2 regions of the Streptomyces sp. JLBG701 genome follow, and region 1 is predicted to be linked to the other one. Evidence: riboswitches for the same ligand, from Rfam matches in the RefSeq annotation. Region 1 holds a riboswitch; the other holds the start of a gene.
What was found. A riboswitch is a leader RNA that binds a small molecule or an ion and turns the genes downstream of it on or off. The one in region 1 is predicted to bind glycine.
Positions count from the first base shown of each region.

Region 2: it holds a riboswitch for glycine, as region 1 does, so the genes downstream of both, gcvP (aminomethyl-transferring glycine dehydrogenase) here and gcvT (glycine cleavage system aminomethyltransferase GcvT) in region 1, are expected to answer to the same signal.

Region 1 is NZ_CM178588.1:7,931,336-7,938,903, forward strand. Features, by position in the region: gene AC5DRG_RS36730 (L-serine ammonia-lyase) at 1-739, opposite strand, end outside; gene glyA (serine hydroxymethyltransferase) at 796-2,058, opposite strand; gene gcvH (glycine cleavage system protein GcvH) at 2,074-2,451, opposite strand; gene gcvT (glycine cleavage system aminomethyltransferase GcvT) at 2,561-3,694, opposite strand; glycine riboswitch at 3,729-3,836, opposite strand; glycine riboswitch at 3,837-3,935, opposite strand; gene AC5DRG_RS36750 (AAA family ATPase) at 4,120-4,794, shown strand; gene AC5DRG_RS36755 (enhanced serine sensitivity protein SseB) at 4,876-5,649, shown strand; gene AC5DRG_RS36760 (enhanced serine sensitivity protein SseB C-terminal domain-containing protein) at 5,783-6,589, shown strand; gene AC5DRG_RS36765 (ABC transporter permease) at 7,001-7,568, shown strand, end outside.
Region 2 is NZ_CM178588.1:1,867,137-1,874,704, forward strand. Features, by position in the region: gene AC5DRG_RS08575 (ABC transporter ATP-binding protein) at 1-666, shown strand, start outside; gene AC5DRG_RS08580 (TOBE domain-containing protein) at 694-1,113, shown strand; gene gcvP (aminomethyl-transferring glycine dehydrogenase) at 1,205-4,090, opposite strand; glycine riboswitch at 4,270-4,365, opposite strand; gene AC5DRG_RS08590 (PRC-barrel domain-containing protein) at 4,479-4,850, shown strand; gene AC5DRG_RS08595 (DNA polymerase IV) at 4,772-6,211, opposite strand; gene AC5DRG_RS08600 (MerR family transcriptional regulator) at 6,270-6,914, opposite strand; gene AC5DRG_RS08605 (bifunctional nuclease family protein) at 7,128-7,568, opposite strand, start outside.

The sequences.
Region 1 (7,568 bases):
TGACGGCGGCCCTGCGTTTGACCCGCAGCCCGCCCGGCAGGATGCCCTCGCGGGACATGCCGCGCGACACGCACGCCCGCATCACCCGCCAGATCTCCAGCAGACCCGCACGGATCTCCTCCTCGGTCCGCCAGGCCCGCTCGTTCTCCAGCATCAGCGAGGAGATGGACAGGCCCGTGTCCTGCGTCAGGCGCAGCAGCTCGTCGCCGGTGCGGAAGGGGTACTTCAGCACCGTGTCGTCGAGCACGATGCGGTCCGCGCCCACGGCGTCCTCGTCGACGACGAACCCGCCGCCCACCGAGTAGTACGTCTTCGACAGGAGTTCGGCGCCCTGCGCGTCGTACGCCCAGATCGTCATGCCGTTCGCGTGGTACGGGAGCGTCTTACGGCGGTGCAGGACCAGGTCGTCGTCGTAGGAGAACGGGATCTCGTGCTCGCCGAGCAGCCGGATGCGGCCGCCCGACCTGATCGACTCCACCCGTTCGTCCGCGCCCTCCACGTCCACCGTCCGGGGCGAGGCGCCCTCCAGGCCGAGCAGGACGGCCTTCGGGGTGCCGTGGCCGTGGCCGGTCGCGCCCAGGGAGCCGTAGAGCTCGGAGCGGACGGAGGCGACGGAGTCGAGCAGGCTCTCGTTGCGCAGGCGGCGGGCGAACATGCGGGCCGCGCGCATCGGGCCGACCGTGTGGGAGCTCGACGGGCCGATGCCGACCGAGAACAGATCGAAGACCGAGATGGCCACGGGAACTCCTCCTGAGAGGGTGGGGGCACACGTCGTCGGGTGCCCCCACCTGGGAACTACTTGTTCAGACCGGGGTACAGCGGGTGCTTGTCGGCGAGGGCCTTGACCCGGGCCTTCAGGCTTTCCACGTCGTACGACTGCTTGAGCGTCTCCGCGATGACGTCCGCGACCTCGGTGAAGTCCTCGGCCGTGAAGCCTCGGGTCGCCAGGGCCGGCGTGCCGATCCGCAGGCCCGAGGTGACCATTGGCGGGCGCGGGTCGTTCGGGACGGCGTTGCGGTTGACCGTGATGCCGACCTCGTGGAGGCGGTCCTCGGCCTGCTGCCCGTCCAGTTCGGACTCGCGCAGGTCGACCAGGATCAGGTGCACATCCGTGCCGCCGGACAGGACGTTGACGCCGGCCTCGCGGGCGTCGGCGGCCGTCAGGCGCTCGGCGAGGATGCGTGCGCCCTCCACCGTACGCCGCTGACGCTCCTTGAAGTCCTCGCTCGCCGCGACCTTGAAGGAGACCGCCTTGGCCGCGATCACATGCTCCAGCGGGCCGCCCTGGAAGCCCGGGAAGACGGAGGAGTTCAGCTTCTTTGCGAAGTCCTTCTTGGCGAGGATGATGCCGCCGCGCGGGCCGCCCAGCGTCTTGTGGGTCGTGGAGGTGACCACGTCCGCGAACGGCACCGGGTTCGGGTGCAGCCCCGCCGCGACCAGGCCGGCGAAGTGCGCCATGTCGACCCACAGGTACGCCTCGACCTCGTCCGCGATACGGCGGAACTCGGCGAAGTCCAGCCGGCGCGGGTACGCCGACCAGCCCGCGATGATCACCTTCGGCCGGTGCTCCTTGGCGAGCCGCTCCACCTCGGCCATGTCGACCAGACCGGCGTCGTCGACGTGGTAGGCGACCACGTCGAACTGCTTCCCGGAGAAGTTCAGCCGCATCCCGTGGGTGAGGTGACCGCCGTGCGCGAGGTCGAGCCCGAGGATGGTGTCGCCGGGCTTGGCCAGCGCGAACAGCGCGGCCTGGTTGGCCGAGGCGCCCGAGTGGGGCTGGACGTTGGCGTACTCGGCGCCGAACAGCTCCTTGACCCGGTCGATCGCGATCTGCTCGGCGACATCGACGTGCTCGCAGCCGCCGTAGTAGCGGCGGCCGGGGTAGCCCTCGGCGTACTTGTTGGTGAGGACCGAGCCCTGCGCCTCCATGACCGCGACCGGCGCGAAGTTCTCGGAGGCGATCATTTCGAGGGTGGACTGCTGGCGGTTCAGCTCGGCGTCGACCGCGGCGGCGATCTCCGGGTCGAGCTCGTGCAGGGACGTGTTCAGAACGGACATCAGGCGTAGGACTCCTCAGCCGGCGGAAAAGGCGGTGTACTCGTCGGCGGAGAGCAGGTCGGACGGCTCCTCCGTGGCGCGTACCTTGAACAGCCAGCCGCCCTCGAAGGGGGCCGAGTTGACCAGCGACGGGTCGTTGACCACGTCCTCGTTGATCTCGGTGACCTCGCCGTCGACCGGGGAGTACAGGTCGCTTACCGACTTCGTCGACTCCAGTTCGCCGCAGGACTCACCCGCGGTCACCGTGGAACCGACCTCCGGGAGCTGGGCGTAGACGACATCGCCGAGCGCGTTGGCCGCGAACTCGGTGATGCCGACCGTCGAGACGCCGTCCTCGGCGACCGACAGCCACTCGTGCTCCTTGCTGTAGCGCAGCTGCTGGGGGTTGCTCATGGCCTGAATTCTCCTGTACGCGGGGGAGTGCTGGTGAATGGGGGACTGCTGGAGACGTGCGTGAACAGCGAAAATGTGCGCAGGGTCACGCACCGACCGCTTGGGGTGGCTACTTCTGGCGCTTGTAGAACGGCAGCGCCACGACCTCGTACGGCTCGTGGCTGCCCCGGATGTCCACACCGACACCGGCGCTGCCCGGCACCGAGTGCGCGGCGTCGACGTACGCCATCGCGATCGGCTTGCCGAGGGTGGGGGAGGGGGCGCCGGAGGTGACCTCGCCGATCACCCGGCCGTCGGCGACGACGGGGTACCCGGCGCGCGGGACACGGCGGCCCTCGGCGATCAGGCCGACCAGGACGCGCGGCGGGTTCTCCTGAGCGCGGGAGGCCGCCTCCTCAAGGGCCTCGCGCCCCACGAAGTCGCCCTCCTTCTCGAACTTCACCACCCGGCCGAGCCCGGCGTCGAAGGGAGTCAGGGAGGTCGTCAACTCGTGCCCGTACAGCGGCATGCCCGCCTCCAGGCGCAGCGTGTCCCGGCAGGAGAGGCCGCAGGGAACCAGACCGACGGGCGCGCCCGCCTCGGTCAGCGCCTGCCACAGCTTCTCGGCGTCGGCGGGGGCCACGAACAGCTCGAAGCCGTCCTCGCCGGTGTAACCGGTGCGGGCGATCAGCGCGGGGACGCCGGCGACGGTGCCGGGCAGGCCCGCGTAGTACTTCAGGCCGTCCAGGTCGGCGTCGGTGAGCGACTTGAGGATGCCGGGGGACTCGGGCCCCTGCACGGCGAGGAGGGCGTAGGCGTCCCGGTCGTCGCGGACGACGGCGTCGAAGCCGATGACCCGCTCCACCAGGGCGTCCAGCACGATCTGCGCGTTGCCGGCGTTGGCCACGACCATGTAGTGAGAAGACCCGGCTTCGGTCTCGGCCAGCCGGTAGACGATCAGGTCGTCGAGGATGCCCCCGTCGGCCTGGCAGATCATGGTGTAGCGGGCGCGGCCGACGCCCACGGAGGCGATGTTGCCGACCAGGGCGAAGTTCAGGAACTCCGCCGCCTGCGGGCCGGTGACGGTGATCTCGCCCATGTGGGAGAGGTCGAAGAGACCGGCACGGGTACGCACCGCGACATGTTCGTCGCGCTCGGAGCCGTAGCGCAGGGGCATGTCCCAGCCGGCGAAATCGGTCATCGTCGCGCCGAGCTCACGATGCAGGGCATCGAGTGCGGTACGACGGGTAGGGCTACTGCTCATCGGTAGTGCTCCCAGGGCATGACGGCGAGGTCGTTCCTCCCCATCTGTCATCGGAACCTGAGAGGTTCGCCGTGACCACGAGGGATCACGGGTTGCACCTTGGGTGGGGCCACTGCGACAGCGGCCCGCTTTTCAGATGTGCCTCGCCCGCGCGGTAACGGGGCCTGAGAGATTCAAGGGAGGGACTTGCTCCTTCGGCGCCCCAGCGAAGCACTGCTGGGGACTCTCCCGCGCGGATTCAAGCGGCCGGTATGCAGTTGGCGCGCACATCATTGCACGGCTCGCCGGTTCGTGGCAGACCGGCTTTTAACACCGCTCTTTGTAACCGGGCTGTGGCAGGACAAGAACGAAAACACGAGAGACCTCGGATTACCTTCTCTTTACACTCGACGGGGATGGGGACTCCCGTACCCCAGGGGAGGACGATCACGGTGAACAGGACCACGGCGTACGCGACCACCTCGGCCCTCGCGCTGCCCGAGCAGCGCACGGCCCCGGCCCGGGAGGCCTCGGGCGCGTGCCCGGCGCCCGTCGTCCGAGACCTGCGCGACCGAGCGGGCCACAGCCCGCACGCCCTGCTCTTCAACCCCCGCGACCTGGTCGTGATCACCGGCCTGCCCGGCAGCGGCAAGTCCACGCTGATGCGGCGCACGGTCAAGGGCATGCGGATCGACTCCCAGGACACCCGCGACCGCTGGGACGAGCGAACCCCCCGCTTCCTGCCCTACGCGATCTACCGCCCCCTGGTCCGCCTCGCCCATTACTACGGACTCCACCGCGCCCTGCGCTCCGACTCCGGAGTCGTCGTCCACGACTGCGGTACGCAGGCCTGGGTGCGCGGTTGGCTGGCCCGCGAGGCCCGCCGCCGGGGCGGCACGCTGCACCTTCTCCTCCTCGACGTCACCCCGAAGACCGCCCTCGCCGGCCAGCGCGAGCGCGGCCGCGGTGTCTCGCGGTACGCCTTCCTGCGCCACCGCACGGCCGCCGGCCGGCTGATCCGCTCGGTGGAACAGGGCGACCTGCCCCAGGGCTGCGGCTCGGCGGTCCTGCTCGACCGGGACGCGGCCAACGTGCTGCGCCGCATCGGCTTCACGGGCTGAGTGGCCGTAGACCGGTCGGTCGTACGTCCGCACCCGCTAGCCTTTCCAGCCACAGCAGGTACTTGAGCAGGCGGTAGGCAGATGGACTTCCCGGCGGAATTTCCCGCGGACTTCCCGGCACAGGCACACCCACACCCGCACGGCGGCTGGCCGGGCAACGAACTGGAGGAGGTCCTGTCGGCGTCCCTCGGCATCCCAGGTGCCGGCGGCCGGATCATCGAGGTGCTCGGGCGCAGCTTCGTCTGGGTGCCGCTGCCCGGCGGCGGCGGTCCGCACAGCGGCCCGCTGGACCTGCCCACGACGCAGATCGACGGCCAGCCCTACGTACCCGTCTTCAGCTCCGAGGAGCAGTTCCGCCAGGTCGTCGGCTCCCACATGTCGTACACCATCGCGCCGGCCGTGGAGTTCGCCCGCGGCCTGCCCCCGCAGGTCGGCATCGCCGTGAACCCCGACGGCCTGGTCGGCGTACCGCTGCCCCCGCAAGCCGTCGCCGAACTGTGCCGCCTCGGCCGCACGACCGGCGCCCGCGTCCGCCTCTTCGAACCGGACTGGCAGGACGACCCGGTCGACTTCCTGTCCGCCGCCTCCGCCGAGTTCGCCCGGATCGGCGTGGTGGCGACGGCCCGCCGCTGCCTGGCGGCGATCGAGACGGCGGATCCGGTGATGTTCGTAGGAGTCGAACTCTCCCAGTGGGAGGGCGACATCAGGGCGTTGCCGCTGGAAGCACTGGGCAGGGCGCTAGGCCAGGCCCCGGTGAAGTGGCAGGTCAACCTGGTCCTGATGGACGTAGCCCAGGACCCGGTAGCGGACTGGCTGAGGGAGAAGGTCCGCCCCTTCTACCAGGCGCAGGTCTAACCCACCTAGGGGCGCGGGGAACTGCGCGACCAGCCACAGCGAACCCGCACTCGCCGACGAACAACCGGCCCCGGGCGATTGGGCGCTTAAGCTGGTTTCATATCCGGGGCAGACAATCGAAGGGGCGGTACAGGTGAGCGCCAGCGGCATCGCGACCGGGCAGGTCGAGCACATGCTGCGCCAAGTGACGCCCGGGCGCTACGACGCCTACGAGGCGCTGCTCCGCGCGCTCGCGACCCCTTCCTCCGGCCAGATCTGGATGCTCCTGTGGCACGGCCAGGCAGGATCCCCGGACGCCCAGTACGGAAACATGGAGGTCGACGGCTTCGGCTACGCCCCATGCGTCACCTCCGCCCAGGAACTCTCCGCCAGCGGCTGGAACCGCTCCTACGAAGTCGTCGACGGAGTGGACGTGGCCCGCACCCTCTACCCCGACCACTTCGGCCTCTGGCTCAACCCGCACGCCCCCGGCGGCGGCCTCGGCATCCCCTGGCTGGACCTGCGCCGCATCGCCACCGGCCTGGAGCGCCAGCCGGCCGGCCCGCTGCGGCTGTCCGAACCGGCCATCGAGGTCCCGCAGTTCTACGCCCTGCTCACGCACAACGCCCACCGCACCCCGGCCGTGCGCGCACTGCGCCGCGCCTGGGTGCAGCCGGCGCTCGGGGCGCCGTACCTCGCCATCGGTCTCGACGTGTACGACACCAGCCCGCCGGCCGTCGACTCGGTGCGCGCGATGATGCAGCAGTCCATCGGCGCGGTCCCGGACGGGCTGCCGGTGTCGACGGTCGCGATGTCCGATGAGTACGACCCGGTCGCGATGTGGATGCGCGCGGGCGCCCGTCCCTTCTACGACCGTGAGGCCCACGCGGCCCCGGTCCAGGCGCCGGCGCAGGCCCCGGCCGCCGGGTACGGCTTCCCGCCGGCCCACGGCGGATACTGAGCGCCGCCCACCCCGTTTACCGGTCCGCCGAAGAATTTACTTCCCTGACACACTTCTTCGCGCGTAGATAACGGCGTAAGGTCACGATCGTCGGCGAACTGCCGTTCTGTCCCAACCGTGCCGCGTCCGAGAGGCGTTACCCGCTGTTCGGATAACGGAATCCCCAGGACTGCATCACGGTTGCGCATACTTTCGCCGCCAAGTCTGGCGGGTGATCGCGACGAAGCTGAAGACTCCCGACTCAGACGCGGGGTCATCGGCCTCGTGCGTGAAGACAAGTCGACAAGTCGAAGCAAACGCCGGGTCAACGGCCGCACCATCTGCGGCCGGCATCCGGCCCGCAAGTGAACCAAAGCCGCACACAGCGGCGGGCGTAGGCCGGTCACCACCGGCGAGAGGGGTCGGGTCACTGTGACCGCACCGATCGAAACCACGGGGGCGGCAGGCGAGGTGCAGCCGGAGGCTGTGCTCGCCGGCGTCGACAAGGCGAAGATCGAAGGCCGTTCCCTGGGGCAGATCGCCTGGACCCGGTTCAAGAAGGACAGAGTCGCCGTCGCGGGCGGCGTCATCGTGATCGTGCTGATCCTGCTGGCGATCCTCTCCCGCCCCATCCAGGCTCTGTTCGGCCTCGACCCCAACGCCTTCAACCAGGACCTGATCGACCCCAACACCTCGCTGCCCACCGGCGACTTCGGCGGGATGAGCTGGGACCACCCGCTCGGCGTCGAGCCCAAGTTCGGGCGCGACATCGCGACCCGCATCCTGGAGGGCTCCTGGGTCTCGCTGGTCGTCGCGTTCGGGGCCACGATCCTGTCCAACGTGATCGGCACGGTCCTCGGTGTGGTGGCCGGTTACTACGGGGGGCGGGTGGACACGATCATCAGCCGTCTGATGGACACCTTCCTCGCCTTCCCGCTGCTGCTGTTCGCCATCGCCATCTCGGCGACACTGCAGGGCGGCGCGTTCGGCCTCGAAGGTC
Region 2 (7,568 bases), 6.1 Mb from region 1:
GCCAAACCCCGCCGCCTCTCCGGCGGCCAGGCCCAACGCGTAGCCCTGGCCCGCGCCCTGGCCACGCACCCCCGACTGCTGCTCCTGGACGAACCCCTCGCCGCCCTGGACGCCCGCACCCGCCTCGACGTACGCGCCCAACTCCGACGCCACCTGGCCGAGTTCGAGGCCGTAGCCGTACTCGTCACACACGACCCGCTGGACGCCATGGTGCTGGCCGACCGCCTGGTCGTCATCGAGCACGGCCACGTCGTCCAGGAAGGCACACCGCAGGACATCGCCCGGCACCCCCGAACGGACTACATCGCCCAACTGGTAGGCCTCAACCTCTACAAGGGGAAGGCCAAGGGCCACCGGGTCCAACTCGACGCCGGCCCGGACATCACCACCACGGAGGACCTGACCGGCCCGGTCTTCGTGGCCTTCCCGCCGAGCGCGGTGACCCTGTACCGGGACCGCCCCACCACATCCAGCGCCCGCAACCTCTGGCACTGCGAGGTCGCGGGCCTGGAAACCCACGGCGACCAGATCCGCGCCGACCTCACCGGCGAACTCCCCCTCACCGCAGACCTCACCACGGTCGCCGCGGCCGAACTGGACCTGCACCCGGGCGCACCGGTCTGGGCAACGGTCAAGGCGACGCAGACACACGCATACCCGGCGTAAGGCGCACTCGCCCCTAAGTTGATGCCCATGACTCTGAGCATCCGCAACCAGCTCCCCGGCACCGTCACCGCAGTCACCCCGGGCGAGGTCATGGCCACGGTCAAGGTCCGCCTCACCGGCGGCCAGGACCTCACCGCCGCGATCACCCTGGAGGCCGTCCAGGAACTCGCCCTCACCGAGGGCACCCTCGTACGCGCCTTGGTGAAGTCGACGGAGGTCTCCCTCGCCACCGCCCCGGTAGCGGGCCTCTCCATCCGCAACCAGCTCCCCGGCACGGTCAGCGACCTGGCCACCGGCGGCGCGATGGCCTCCGTCAAGATCTCCGTCACCGGCGCCGACCTGACCGCAGCCATCACCACGGACGCCGCCACCGACCTGGCCCTCTCCCCCGGCTCCCCGGTAGTCGCCCTGATCAAGTCGACCGAGGTATCACTGGCAACCACATGACAAACAAGGGCTCCGCCCAGGCCATACGACCTGGACGGAGCCCTCGCGGGTGATTCGGGGTGCGCACAGCGCCCCGCAGCAAACGAACTGCCTAGTCCTCGTACGCATCCAACGGGGGGCAAGAGCAAACCAGGTTCCGATCACCAAAGGCCTGGTCGATACGACGCACCGGCGGCCAGTACTTGTCCGCAACCGAGACACCGCCCGGGAACACAGCGTCCTCGCGGCTGTAGGCGTGCTCCCACTCCCCACCGAGCACTGCCGCGGTATGCGGAGCGTTCCGCAGCGGATTGTCGTCCGCAGGCCACTCCCCGGAGCCAACCCGCTCGATCTCGCCACGGATCGCGATCATCGCCTCACAGAACCGGTCGAGCTCGATCAGATCCTCCGACTCGGTCGGCTCGATCATCAACGTACCGGCCACCGGGAACGACATCGTGGGCGCGTGGAACCCGTAGTCGATCAGCCGCTTGGCGACATCGTCGACGCTCACACCGGTCGCCTTGGTCAAGGGCCGCAAATCAATGATGCACTCGTGCGCGACAAGCCCGCCGGGCCCGGTGTACAGCACGGGGAAGTGCGGCTCAAGGCGCTTGGCGATGTAGTTGGCGGAGAGCACGGCCACCTGCGTGGCCCGCTTGAGCCCCTCACCGCCCATGAGCCGCACATACGCCCACGAGATCGGCAGGATCCCCGCGGAACCCCACGGCGCGGCCGAGATCGGCCCGACCCCGGTCTCCGGCCCGGCCGCGGGCTGCAACGGATGGTTCGGCAGATACGGCGCCAGATGCGCACGCACACCGACCGGCCCGACGCCCGGACCGCCACCGCCGTGCGGGATGCAGAACGTCTTGTGCAGGTTGAGGTGCGACACGTCCCCACCGAAGTGCCCCGGCTTGGCAAGCCCCACAAGGGCGTTGAGGTTGGCCCCGTCGACATACACCTGCCCACCGGCCTCGTGCACCTGCGCACAGATGTCGGCGACATGCTCCTCGAACACGCCATGCGTGGAGGGGTACGTGATCATCAGCACCGCGAGCTCGTCCCGGTACTGCTCGATCTTCGCCCGCAGATCCGCTACGTCGATCTCGCCGTCCTCGGCGGTCTTCACGACGACGACCTTCATCCCGGCCATGACGGCACTGGCGGCGTTCGTCCCGTGCGCGGAGGACGGAATCAGACACACGGTCCGCTGCTCGTCCCCGTTGGCCCGGTGGTATCCGCGTACGGCGAGCAGCCCGGCGAACTCGCCCTGGGACCCCGCGTTCGGCTGGAGGGACACCTTGTCGTATCCGGTGACCTCGGCGAGCCGCTCCTCCAGCTCCTGGATGAGCGTGAGATAGCCCTGCGCCTGCTCGGCGGGCGCGAAGGGGTGCAGCTGGCCGAACTCGGGCCAGGTGACCGGCTCCATCTCGGTCGTCGCGTTGAGCTTCATCGTGCAGGAGCCCAGCGGGATCATGCCGCGGTCGAGCGCGTAGTCACGGTCGGCGAGCCGGCGAAGGTAGCGCAGCATCGCGGTCTCGGAGCGGTGCTGGTGGAAGACGGGGTGCGTGAGGAAGTCATCAGTCCGCAGCAGCCCGGCCGGAAGAACATCGGCCGTCGCCGCGTCGAGCGCCTCGATGTCCGCCTCGACACCGAACGCCGCCCACACGGCGCCCAGTTGGGCCCGCGTGGTGGTCTCGTCACAGGCGAGGGAGACGTGGTCGGCGTCGACGAGGTACAGGTTGACGCCGCGCTCGCGTGCGGCGGCGACGATCTCCCCGGCCCGCCCCGGCACCCGCACGGTGAGAGTGTCGAAGTAGGCACCGTGCACGACCACGACGCCACCGGCCTTGAGCCCCTCGGCGAGGAGGTTGGCGTACCGGTGCGTGCGCCGCGCGATGCCCTTCAACCCCTCGGGCCCGTGGTAGACGGCGTACATGCCGGCCATCACGGCGAGCAGCACCTGAGCTGTGCAGATGTTGCTGGTCGCCTTCTCACGGCGGATGTGCTGCTCGCGGGTCTGCAGGGCGAGGCGGTAGGCCCGGTTCCCGTCGGCGTCCACGGACACACCCACGAGACGCCCGGGCAGGCTGCGGGCGAACTTCTCGTGGACGGCCATGTATCCGGCATGCGGCCCGCCGAAGCCCATCGGCACGCCGAAGCGCTGGGTCGTACCGATCGCGATGTCCGCGCCCAGCTCGCCCGGCGAGGTCAGCAGCGTCAGCGCGAGCAGATCGGCGGCCACGGTGACGAGCGCGCCCAGGGCGTGCGCCTGCTCGACGAGCGGCTTGATGTCGCGTACGGCACCGGAGGCGCCCGGGTACTGGACGAGCACGCCGTTGATCTCCCGCTCGGCGAGCTCGGCCGGGATGCCCTCGCTGAGGTCGGCGACGACGACCTCGACACCGGTCGGCTCGGCGCGGGTCTCGATCACGGCGATGGTCTGCGGCAGCGCGTCCGCGTCGACCAGGAACAGGCCCTTCTTGTTCTTGCCCATGCGCCGGGACAGCGCCATGGCCTCGGCGGCGGCCGTGCCCTCGTCGAGCAGCGAGGCGCCGGAGGTCGGCAGCCCGGTGAGCTCGGCGACCATGGTCTGGAAGTTCAGCAGTGCTTCGAGTCGGCCCTGGGAGATCTCGGGCTGGTAGGGCGTGTAAGCCGTGTACCAGGCCGGGTTCTCCATGACGTTGCGCAGGATGACGGGCGGCGTGAACGTCCCGTAGTAGCCGAGCCCGATCATCGAGCCGAGCACTTGATTGCGGTCCGCGAGGGAACCCAGCTCGGCCAGCACCTCGGCCTCGGTGCGCGCACCGGGCAGCTCCAGCGCATCGGCGTTCTTGATCACATCCGGCACCGCGGCGGCCGTCAGCTCGTCCAGCGAGCCGTAGCCGACCTGCGCGAGCATCTTGGCCCGCGCCTCCTGATCGGGCCCGATGTGGCGCTGCTCGAAGGGGATTCCCTGTTCGAGTTCGGAGAGCGGAATGCGATGGGTGGTCATTGCGGAGGCCTCCTGGTCAGACATGACCTTCGAGGGGCACCACGGCACGGGTACCCGGACGGCCTCCCCCTCTGTCATCTCAACCTGAGAGCTTCACCGGGTCGCCCGAGGGCCGCCCGGCTTTCACCGTCGGTGAGAGCGGAGGTCGTGGAGACCCCCACCCTGCTTTCCAGAGTGACCTCGTCCGTGCGGTACGTGGGCCTGAGAGATTCCGGGGAGGATTTGCTCCTTCGGCGCCTCCGATGTTGCCTGGAGGACTCTCCCGCACGGGGTCAGCAGCCGCTGTCAGCCTACCAGCGAGGTCAACGCCAGAGCGTTCGAGTGGCCACCTTCCCCAATGTGCTCTTTCGTAGTGCTTACGGATGAGTTGCGACCAAATGGAGGGACCGTGCAGACCGACATCGATCCGCGCAACCTGATCGGCCGCAAGGCGTTCGACCGCAACGGCACCAAGATCGGCACGGTCGACGAGGTCTACCTCGACGACGCGACCGGCGTACCGGAGTGGGCGGCCATACGCACCGGCCTGTTCAGCAGAGACGCCTTCGTGCCCCTGGAGCCCAGCGAGGTGATCGAGGGCACCCTGCGCATCCCCTTCGACCGGGCCCTGATCAAGGACGCCCCGGACTTCGGCGTCGGCCGCCACCTCTCCCCGGAACAGGAACTCCAGCTCTACCACCACTACGGCCTCGACGTGGCGCCCCCTCCCCCACTCCCGGACCGCGACTTCGGCAAGCTGGCGGGCTCGGACGACGCCTGAACCGGCGGCTCCTCGGGATCGTCGGGTCTTCGCGCCACCAGGGGCAGCGGATCCGCCGGCTCCAGATCCGGGTCGTCGACCCGGAAGGTCCGCACCCGCCCCACCTCCGACTGAGGCGTCTCGAACCGCACGGTGACCCGCCCCAGCCCACTGCCCTGCACCCAGCCGTGCCCGTGTTCGGCATGCCGCACGTCGTGCCCGGCAGGCCAGCGCCGCTCGACGGGCGCCGCGGACTCCTCGAGGGGCTCGTCCGGCGAGGCCTCCTCCTCGAAACCCTCCACATGTTCCCCCGCCGCCTGTGCGAAGAGATCCTCCTGGGTGTAGTCGGCGAGCCCGCTGACGCCCACGCCGAGCAGCCGTACACCTCCCGTGGTGTCCACGGAGTCCAGCAGCCGGGCGGCGGCCTCCCGCACCACCGCCGGATCGTCCGTGGGCCCCCGCAGCGTCTCGGACCGGGTCAGGGTGGAGAAGTCGTACCGCCGCACCTTGAGCACGATGGTCCGCCCCGACAGCCCGGCGCCCCGCAGCCGCCGCACGCACCGGTCGGCCAGCCGCTGCACCTCCAACCCCACCCGCACGCGATCATGGATGTCCACGTCATAGGTGTCCTCGACCGACACCGACTTGGTCTCCCGCTCGGCCACCACGGGCCGCTCGTCGTGCGCCAGCGCCATGGCGTACAGCGCATGCCCATGGGCCTTCCCCAGCAGCCGTACGAGCTCGTCCTCCCCCGCTTCGGCGATCTCGTCGACCGTGGTGATCCCGGCCCGCCTCAGGTGATCGCCCGTCGCCGGCCCGACCCCGGGCAGGGTCCGCACCGACATGGGCCCCAGCAGCGCCCTCTCGGTCCCCGGCTCGATCAGTACCAGCCCGTCGGGCTTGGCCTGCTCGGAGGCAATCTTCGCGAGCATCTTGGAGGCGGCGAGGCCCACCGACCCGGTGAGTCCGGTTACGGCCCGTATGTCCGCACGCAGCCTGATCCCCGTCAGCCGGGCCGACTCCGCGTCCCAGGCGGCTCCCCCGGCCTCCAGGTCGACGAACGCCTCGTCGAGGCTCAGCGGCTCCACCAGCGGCGACAGCGCCCGCAGCAGCGCCATCACCTGCTCGCTGATCGACCGGTACAACCCGAAGCGCGGCACGAGACAGGCGGCATTCGGAGCGAGCCGACGGGCCTGCGCCATGGGCATCGCCGAATTCACCCCGAAGACACGAGCCTCGTACGAAGCGGTCGCGACCACCCCACGGGGCCCGAGCCCACCCACGATGACGGCCTTCCCGCGCAGGCTCGGCTTGGACGCCTGCTCCGCCGAGGCGAAGAAGGCATCCATGTCGAGATGCAGGATCGTGGGCGAACTTCTCACATCTCCGATGCTGCCCTACGCCACTGACAATGCCCCGACACCGCCCCTGGACGCGGGCTCAGACCGCCCGATTCCGCCGTCGCGCCAGCTCGTCCGCGGGATTGGGCCCGACCAGGGTCTCGCCCGTGTCGATCCGCTCCCCGTGCAGCTGCGAGAGGGCGCTCTCGACGTCCCGCCACACCACACCGACGGCGATCCCGAAGATGCCCTGGCCGCCCTGGAGCAGGGCGTGGACCTCGTCGGGCGAGGTGCACTCGTAGACCGTGGCGCCGTCGCTCATCAGCGTCATGCGCTCCAGGTCGCGGAAGCCCCGCTCCCTGAGGTGCTGGACGGTGGTGCGGATGTTCTGCAGCGACACGCCCGTGTCGAGGAACCGCTTGACGATCTTCAGGACGACGACGTCCCGGAAGCTGTACAGCCTCTGCGTCCCCGACCCGTAGGCGGGCCGCACACTCGGCTCCACGAGGCCCGTGCGGGCCCAGTAGTCCAGTTGCCGATAGGTGATGCCGGCGGCCGCACACGCCGTCGGTCCGCGATAGCCGATCTGCTCGGACGCCATGGACGTCGCCCCTCCGCTGCTCGGCACCGCCGCCGGTCGCCGCGGAGCGTGATCGGCCGCGCTGCTGTGAAGCGGGTACGGGCCGCCGTCCCCGAAACCACGTCCGGGAACACCCCCAGCCGTACCGTCGCCGCTGCTTCTCACGCCGACCTCCGTCCTTGACCTGCCTTCTCGACGGTAGGCAGTCACCAGGGGCGCGTCAACGATCGCCACACTCGGCACGCCGAGTGATAATCACCCTAGGAGTGGTTTCCCGTACCCCACCGCGGGGAAAGGCTAGCCGAATGCGCTGAGGACGGGCCGCAGGACGCTCTCACTCGCCGCTGGCAATTGCCAGCATTTCGCGTCGTCACCGTCTCACTGACTGTTGGTACCGAAGTCCTCGGGCGAGATCTGGTCGAGGAACTCGCGGAACTTCTCCACCTCGTCCTCCTGCTCGTCCGGGATCGCGATGCCGGCGTCGTCGAGCACCCCGTCGCTGCCGTAGATCGGCGTCCCGGTGCGTAGCGCCAGCGCTATGGCGTCGGACGGGCGGGCACTCACCTCGACCCCGCTGGCGAAGACCAGCTCGGCGTAGAAGACGCCCTCACGCAAGTCGGTGATGCGCACCTCGGTGAGCTCCTGGCCGACGGCCTCCAGCACGTCCTTGAACAGGTCGTGGGTCAGCGGTCGTGCGGGGGCCATGCCCTGCTGGGCGAAGGCGATCGCCGTCGCCTCCCCCGGTCCGATCCAGATGGGGAGGTAGCGATCGCCTCCCACTTCACGCAGGAGCACGATCGGTTGGTTGGAGGGCATTTC